DNA from 2 places in the Gryllotalpicola reticulitermitis genome. Region 2 is predicted to be linked to the other one. Evidence: riboswitches for the same ligand, from Rfam matches in the RefSeq annotation. Region 2 holds a riboswitch; the other holds the start of a gene.
The links. Region 2 has a riboswitch for thiamine pyrophosphate ahead of ACFOYW_RS05515 (ECF transporter S component). Riboswitches for the same ligand answer to the same signal wherever they lie in the genome.

Region 1 (4,208 bases), on a different contig from region 2:
TGTTGCGGGTCTCGGCGGACTCGCGGCGGCGCTTGTCCTCCGCAGCGTTCTCTTCCGCCTCGCGGACCATGCGCTCGATGTCCTCCTTCGGCAGCGACGAGCCGCCGGTGATGGTCATCGACTGCTCCTTGCCGGTGCCCTTGTCCTTCGCGGACACGTGCACGATGCCGTTCGCGTCGATGTCGAAGGTGACCTCGATCTGCGGGATGCCACGCGGCGCCGGCGCGATGCCGGTGAGCTCGAAGGTGCCGAGCGCCTTGTTGTCGCGGGTGAAGTCGCGCTCGCCCTGGAAGACCTGGATCGCGACCGACGGCTGGTTGTCGTCGGCGGTGGTGAAGGTCTCGGACCGCTTGGTCGGGATGGCCGTGTTGCGCTCGATGAGCTTGGTCATGATGCCACCCTTGGTCTCGATGCCGAGGCTGAGCGGGGTGACGTCGATGAGCAGAACGTCTTTGCGCTCGCCCTTCAGCACGCCGGCCTGCAGGGCCGCGCCGACGGCGACGACCTCATCGGGGTTGACGCCCTTGTTGGGCTCCTTCCCGGTCTCCTTCTTGACGAGCTCGGAGACGGCGGGCATACGGGTCGAGCCGCCGACGAGCACCACGTGCGCGATGTCGCCGACCTTGATGCCCGCCTCGCGGATGACGTCCTGGAAGGGCTTCTTCGTGCGGTCGAGCAGGTCGGAGGTCATCTGCTCGAACTGGGCGCGGGTCAGCGTCTCGTCGAGGTTGGCCGGCCCCGACTCGGTGAGCGAAAGGTACGGCAGCTGGATGCTCGTGGACATCGAGCTCGACAGCTCCTTCTTCGCCTGCTCCGAGGCCTCCTTGAGGCGCTGCAGCGCGATCTTGTCCTTCGAGACGTCGACGCCGGTCGTGTCCTTGAACTTCTTGATCAGGTGCTCGACGACGCGCTGGTCCCAGTCGTCGCCGCCGAGGCGGTTGTCGCCGGCGGTCGCGCGGACCTGGATGGTCGAGAAGTCATCGTCTTTGCCGACCTCGAGCAGCGAGACGTCGAAGGTGCCGCCACCGAGGTCGAAGACCAGGATGAGCTCGTCTTCGCGGCCCTTGTCGAGGCCGTAGGCGAGCGCCGCCGCGGTCGGCTCGTTGATGATGCGCAGCACGTTGAGACCCGCGATCTCGCCGGCCTCCTTCGTGGCCTGGCGCTCGGCGTCGTTGAAGTAGGCCGGCACCGTGATGACCGCGTCGGTGACGGTGTCGCCGAGGTACTGCTCAGCGTCGCGCTTCAGCTTCGCGAGGATGCGCGCCGAGATCTCCTGCGGGGTGTACTTCTTGCCGTCGATCTCCTGCTTCCAGTCGGTGCCCATGTGGCGCTTGACGGACGAGATCGTGCGGTCGACGTTGGTGACGGCCTGGCGCTTCGCGGTCTCGCCGACGAGCACCTCGCCGTCTTTCGTGTACGCGACCACCGACGGGGTGGTGCGGAAGCCTTCTGCGTTCGCAATGACGGTCGGCTCGCCACCCTCGAGAACAGCGACGACGGAGTTGGTGGTTCCGAGGTCGATACCTACTGCACGTGCCATGTGTTGGCCCTCCTGCGTTTGTTGCCTGGCTTGTTGCTGAAGTCTGCTTGCGGCATTGAGCCGCGTTGACTCAACTTTATCGGGGTACGGATGCCCGGTCAACCGCATCCATCAAAACTTGAGTCCGCTCGTATCAACTTCGCAAGTGCCGCGCACATTCCGCGCGCTCATCGCTAGGCTCGACAGCAGTGACACGGGGTGCGCCGACTGCGGCGCTGAGATCACACCCGTCGAACCTGATCTAGTTCGGACTAGCGAAGGGATGTCGCGAATTGAGTATTCGCACGCCAGAAATCGGCGCGGACGCCGCCGCGCAGCTGCTCGAGACGGTGCGCCAGAGCGCGCCGCTCGTGCAGGCCATCACCAACTCCGTCGTCATGGGGTTCACCGCGAACGTGCTGCTGGCGCTCGGTGCGGCGCCCGCCATGGTCGACCTCCCGGGCGAGGCCGGCGGTTTCGCGGCGCACGCCGGCGGTCTGCTCGTGAACCTCGGCACGCCGCACGCCGAGCAGCGCGAAGCGGCGCGGGAGGCGGTCGCCGCCGCGGCCGACTCCGGAACCCCGTGGGTGCTCGACCCGGTGGCCGTGGGCGCCCTGCCGGTGCGCACGGCACTCGCGGCCGAGCTGCTCGAGCGGCGCCCGGCGATCGTGCGGGGCAACGCGAGCGAGATCCTCGCCCTCGCCGGCCAGGGGGCCGGCGGCCGCGGCGTCGATGCGACGGACGACCCGGAATCCGCGCTCGACGCGGCACAGGAGCTGGCCCGTGGCTACGGCAGCGTGCTCGCCGTGAGCGGCGCCGTCGACGTGCTCACCGACGGCGAGCGTGTCGTGCGCGGCCACAACGGGCATCCGCTGCTCACTCGCGTCACCGGGGGAGGGTGCGCGCTCGGCGCGGTGATCGCCGCGTTCGCCGCGGTGGAGGCCGACATGCTCGCCGCCACGGTCGCCGCCGTGACCGCGTACAACCTCGCGGCGGAAGACGCTGCGACGCGCGCCACCGGTCCCGGCTCGTTCGCCGTGGGGTTCCTCGACGCACTCGCCGCGCTCACCCCCGACGCGCTCCAGGCCGGGGCCCGACTGGCATGACCGGCACGACTGTCACGAGCGGAACGACTGGCACGACTGGCATGACCGGCTTCGACCTGAGCACCTATCTGGTCACGGACTCCGCCTCGGCGGGGTCGCGCGGCGTCCTCGACATCGTGCGCGCCGCGACCTCCGGCGGCGTGACCGCCGTGCAGCTGCGCGAGAAGAACGCGTCGGCGCGAGGCTTCTACGAGCTCGTCCTGCGCGCGGCGGAGCTCACCGCCGGCCGCGCCGCCCTGATCGTGAACGATCGCGTCGACGTGTTCCTCGCCGCGCGCGCCGCGGGCGCACGGGTCGACGGCGTGCACGTCGGCCAGTCGGATCTTCCGGTCACGCTCGTCCGCAGGCTCATCGGCCCCGCGGCGATTCTCGGCCTTACCGCGAACACACCGGCGCAGCTCCGCGCCGTTGCCGCGCTGCCCGATCGAACCGTGGACTACCTCGGGGTAGGGGTCATCCGTGCTACGCGCACGAAGCCCGACCACCCCGAGCCGCTCGGCACGGCCGGTTTCGGCGCACTCGCGGCCACCACCCCACTTCCTTGCGTCGCGATCGGCGGTGTCACGGTCGCCGACACCGTCCCGCTCCGACGTGCGGGCGCGGCCGGGCTCGCCGTCGCGTCGGCGGTGTGCGCCGCGGAGGACCCGCAGGCGGCGGCGCGCGAGCTCGCGCACGCGTGGCGGGCGGCCGCATGACCAGCAGCACCACCCCGCGCGTGCTCAGCATCGCGGGCAGCGACCCGAGCGGCGGCGCCGGTGTCCAGGCCGATCTCAAGTCGATCGCCGCGAACGGCGGATACGGCATGGCCGCTATCGCGGCCCTGACCGCACAGAACACGGTGGGCGTCACCGGCGTGCATGTACCGCCGCCCGAGTTCCTGCGCCTGCAGCTCGACACCGTGGCCGACGACATCCGCATCGACGCCGTGAAGATCGGCATGCTCGCCGAGGCATCCGTCATCGACGTGGTCGCCGACTGGCTCGCACGGCGCCGACCCCCGATCGTCGTGCTCGACCCGGTGATGGTCGCGACCAGCGGCGCGCGCCTGCTCGCGCCCGCCGCCGAAGACGCGCTGCGCCGCCTGCTGCGCCACGCGGACGTGGTGACCCCGAACCTGCCCGAGCTCGCGGTGCTCGCCGGCGAACCGGAGGCGAGCGGGTGGAACGACGCGCTCGCGCAGGCCGCCCGGCTCGCGACAGAACACGGTGTGCGCGTGCTGGTCACCGGCGGTCATCTCGGGGGCGCGTCGTCACCCGACGCGCTGGTGAAGCCCGGCGGGGCCATCACCGAATTCCCGGGTGCCCGCCTCGAGACGGCCGCCACGCACGGCACGGGCTGCTCGCTGTCCAGCGCGCTGGCGACCCGCCGAGCGCGCGGCGAGGCCTGGGAGATCGCGATCGACACGGCGAAGACCTGGCTCACGGATGCGATGCGAGCCGGCAGTGCGCTCGCCGTCGGCCACGGCAACGGGCCCGTCGACCACTTCGCGCGACTGCACGACGAGCAGCCCGAGGACCACGCCGCGGCGTGGTGGCGCGACTGCGCCGACATCCGCGCGCAGATCGACGCGCTGCCGTTCGTCA
Region 2 (4,208 bases):
AGCTGCTGGGCAGCCCGTCGCAGATCGCCGCACAGGTGCGCGAGTGGGTGCGGCGAGAGACGGGGCTGCCCGCATCCGTCGGCGTCGCCGGCACCAAGTTCGTGGCCAAGCTCGCATCGGGCCGGGCGAAGCCCGACGGGCTGCTCGTGGTCCCCGTCGCCGAGACGCTGGCGTTCCTTCACCCGTTGCCCGTCGGCGCGCTCTGGGGCGTCGGCCCGTCGACGCAGACGGCGCTCAACAACCTCGGCCTGCGCACCGTCGGCGACATCGCCTCGGCGCCGCACCAGCTCCTCGAGAAGCGCCTCGGCGTCTCGGGCACCCGGCTGTGGCAGCTGGCACGCGGTGTCGACGTGCGCGTCGTCGAGACGACCCGCATCGAGAAGTCGATCGGCCACGAAGAGACGTTCGAGTTCGACGTCACCGATGCGGCGATACTGCGGCGCGAGCTGCTGCGCCTCGCCTCTCGCGCGGCGGCGCGGTTGCGTCAGGCATCCGTCGTCGGACGCACGGTCGGGCTCAAACTGCGCTACGCCGACTTCCGCACCATCAGCCGCTCGCGCACGCTGCCCGAGCCCACGTCCGTCGGCAGACGCATCTACGAAGAGGCCGCGGCGCTGCTCGACGAAGCGTGGAGCGACAGGGGCCCGATCCGCCTCATCGGCGTGCGGGTCGAGCAGCTCGAGGCAGCCGGCGGCCAGCCCGCCCTCTGGGACCCCGACGAAGGCTGGCGGCAGACCGAGCAGGCCCTCGACGGCATCGCAGCGAAGTTCGGGTCGGGCGTGCTCGCACCGGCCTCGCTGCTCGGCACCAAGCCCCGCCAGGTCGGCGACAGCGACCACTTTCGCGGCTGACCTCGAAGCGCTCAGCGCAGCCCGACCTCGACAGGGCGGTGGTCGCTCCCGTTGCCGGGCAGCACCGTGTTCGAGACGACCGGAAGGCCGCGCTCGAGCACATGATCGACGCGCACGAACGGCAGCACCGACGGCCAGGTGAACCCGAAGCCCCAGCCGGTCAGATCGGGCTCGTTGACGGTGCCGAGCAGCTGGGTGAAGGCGCGGTCCGTCGACGCCGCGTTGAAATCGCCCAGCGCGATGAGCTTCGTCGAATGATCCGCGCGCAGCGTCGTGGCCAGCGTGTGCAGCATCCGATTGCGCACGGAGAACTCGCCGGGTCGCAGCGACGCCGCGTGCAGCGCGTACAGACGAACCAGCCCGTCATCCGTCGCCACATCGACGCGAAGAGCCCGCTTCCAGCCGAGTCCGAGTGTCAACGACTGCTCGTGGTAGAGCGGCAGCTCGCTCCACACTCCGACGGTTCCGACGATGAAATGGTGCGGGTAGCGCGCGTCGAGGCTGCGCTCGGCCGCTGCGGTCGACGCGCTGGTCAGCTCTTGCAGCGCAATCACCTGCGGCTTCCGCGCGGCGAGCGACGCGATGGTGCGTTCCGGGTCGCGGTTGCCGGCGTCGACGTTCTGACTGATCACCGTCACCTTCGCCGTGCCGTGGCCTCCGTCGGGGACGATATGCGGCACGAACACGGCGAGCCACACGATGACCGCGGCGAGGGTTCCGACGCCGATGAAGGCAGAGCGGCGCACGGCCGCCACGACGGCGAGCACGAGAACCGGGACGCCGAACCACGGCAGCACCGACTCGATGAGGCCCATGACGCCGCCGACGTCGGGAATCGCCCGGTGCCAGAGCAGAAGCGCGCCGACCGCGAGCGCGAGGACGCCCAGGAAGGCGTTGACGATCAGGCGTGCCGGGCGGGGGGAAGGCATCGGTCGATCTTCGCATGACAGGGTCCGGCGGCCTGAGAAGACCCTGGCACCCCGTCGAGCCTTACGCGTAGCGTGGCCGCATGAGCTGCATTTCTAGCGCTCGGCACCGCGCAGAGCACGCTGAAGGAGCGTTGACATGGCCTCACTGACCGAACGACTGGCAGAACTCACCAAGGGCGTCGGCGTCTCGAACGTCTACGGCGAGGCGACCGAGCTGAACGGCATCCACATCGTGCCCGTGGCGATGACCTTTCACGCCTTCGGGGCGGGCGAGGGCCGGGGGAACAGCGCGGGCGACAGCCAGCCGTTCAACGGGGAGGGTGAAGGCAGCGGCGGTGGCGGCATGGCCGGCACCATCCCGCTCGGCGCGTATGTGCGCGACATTCGCGGGCTGCGATTCGAGCCGAACCTCGTCGTCCTGCTCGCCGTCGCGACACCACTCGTGTGGGTCACCGGCCGCGCGCTCGCGCACCTCGCGAAGGCGTCGCGCAAGCGCCGCCGCTAGCGGCGCCCGCGCCGCTGGCGCTCTTCACGTCGCTTGCGCCAGATCAAGACGCGCAGCAGCACGAGGAACGCGATCGTCAGACCGATCACGGGCGCGAACTCGACCATGCGGCAAGTCTATGATTGTGGTCAGTACACGGGAGTCCGGTGAGCCGGGCTGAGAGGAAGGTTCTCAACCTTCGACCGTCGAACCTGATCCGGGTAATGCCGGCGCAGGGAGGCTGATCTATCTCTTAATCCCGTGCCCTCGTCACCGAGAGAAAGGGATGAACGAGTGCACGCAACAATCGATTCACTGGTGGATGCGACGGCGACGGCCCGCAGGCGGAAGTGGCGTCCGGTCGACATCATCGTCGCGGCGGTGCTCGGCATCGCGATCGGCGTCGTCTATTGGCTGTGGGACACGCCCGGCTACGCCTGGTACGGCGCGGCGGATGCCGTGACGCCCGGCCTCGGTGGCGTGGCGAACGGCGCATGGCTGCTCGCGGGCGTGATGGGCGCGCTGGTGATCCGGAAGCCCGGCGCCGCGCTGTTCACCGAGTTGCTCGCGGCGGTCGTCGAGATGGCGATCGGCGAGCAGTGGGGCATTACTACCGTTTACTCGGGGCTCGCGCAGGGCCTGCTGATGGAAGCGGTGTTCGCCCTGTTCCTCTACCGCCGCGGCGGTCTTGGTGTCGCAATGCTGGCCGGGGCCGCGGGCGGTCTCGGCGAGTGGGCGCTCGAGCTGGTCGTGTTCGGCAACGCGGCGAAGTCGGTGGCGTACAACGTCATCTACCTCGTGAGCACCGCGGTGTCCGGAGCGATCCTCGCCGGCCTGGTGGGCTGGCTCGTCGTGCGCGCGCTTGCCGCGACAGGCGCGCTCGACCGCTTCGCCGCGGGGCGCCGGGCGAAGGCACGAGTCTGACCGCGCAGGCCGTCCGCCCGGCGCGCATCGACGCGCGCGGGTGGGGCTGGCGCCACGCGGGGCGGCTGCGCTGGGCGGTGAGCGGGCTCGATCTCGCCGTCGAACCGGGGGAGCGGGTCCTATTGCTCGGACCGTCGGGGGCGGGCAAGTCGACCCTGCTCGCGGCACTCGCCGGGGTTGTCGGGGGCGACGAGGAGGGCGAGCATCAGGGTGAGCTCTCCGTCGATGGCGCGGCGCCGGAGACCGTCCGCGGGCGCGCGGGCCTGGTCCTCCAGGACCCGGACGCCCAGGCGGTCCTGCCACGCGTCGGCGACGACGTCGCGTTCGGGTGCGAGAACCTCGGCGTGCCGCGGGAGGAGATCTGGCCCAGGGTCAGCGCCGCGCTCGATGCGGTCGGACTCGATGTGCCGCTGTCGCACCCGACCGCCCGGCTCTCGGGCGGCGAACGACAGCGGCTCGCGATCGCAGGGGTGCTCGCCATGCGCCCCGGGTTGCTGTTGCTTGATGAACCGACTGCGAACCTCGACCCCGCCGGGGTGACCGAGGTGCGCGAAGCCGTCGGGCGCGCGCTCGAACGCAGCGGCGCGACGCTGATCGTCGTGGAGCACCGCGTGTCGACGTGGCTCGAACTCGTCGATCGTGTCGTCGTGCTCGACGAGGAGGGGCGGATGCTTGCCGACGGCCGCCCCGAGCACGTGTTCGCCGCGCAGCGCTCGACCCTGGAAGCGGCGGGGGTCTGGCTCCCCGACGTTGCGGTTCCGTCGTCGCCGCGGGTGGTGGCGGCCGGTCCCGCGCTGCTCGCGGCGCGTGCTCTTGCCGTCGGCCGTGACCGGCGCGGGCCGGCCGTACGGTCCGGACTGGACGCCGAGGTCCCCGCGGCGGCGTCGACCGTGGTCATCGGGCCGAACGGGGTCGGCAAGACCACGCTCGCGTTGACGCTCGGCGGCCTGCTGGCGCCGCTCGGCGGCGTGCTCGCGGCATCCGATCAGCTCGCCCGCGGTCTCGTGCCGGCACCGCACC

Region 1: linked by a shared signal. The riboswitch ahead of thiM (hydroxyethylthiazole kinase) and the one ahead of ACFOYW_RS05515 (ECF transporter S component) in region 2 are both predicted to bind thiamine pyrophosphate.

Annotation. Positions count from the first base shown of each region.
Region 1 is NZ_JBHSCN010000005.1:791,616-795,823, forward strand. It holds gene dnaK (molecular chaperone DnaK) at 1-1,540, opposite strand, end outside; TPP riboswitch at 1,725-1,820, shown strand; gene thiM (hydroxyethylthiazole kinase) at 1,813-2,625, shown strand; gene thiE (thiamine phosphate synthase) at 2,622-3,320, shown strand; gene thiD (bifunctional hydroxymethylpyrimidine kinase/phosphomethylpyrimidine kinase) at 3,317-4,208, shown strand, end outside.
Region 2 is NZ_JBHSCN010000003.1:305,692-309,899, forward strand. It holds gene ACFOYW_RS05500 (DNA polymerase IV) at 1-851, shown strand, start outside; gene ACFOYW_RS05505 (endonuclease/exonuclease/phosphatase family protein) at 863-1,780, opposite strand; gene ACFOYW_RS05510 (hypothetical protein) at 1,917-2,285, shown strand; TPP riboswitch at 2,410-2,520, shown strand; gene ACFOYW_RS05515 (ECF transporter S component) at 2,559-3,188, shown strand; gene ACFOYW_RS05520 (ABC transporter ATP-binding protein) at 3,266-4,208, shown strand, end outside.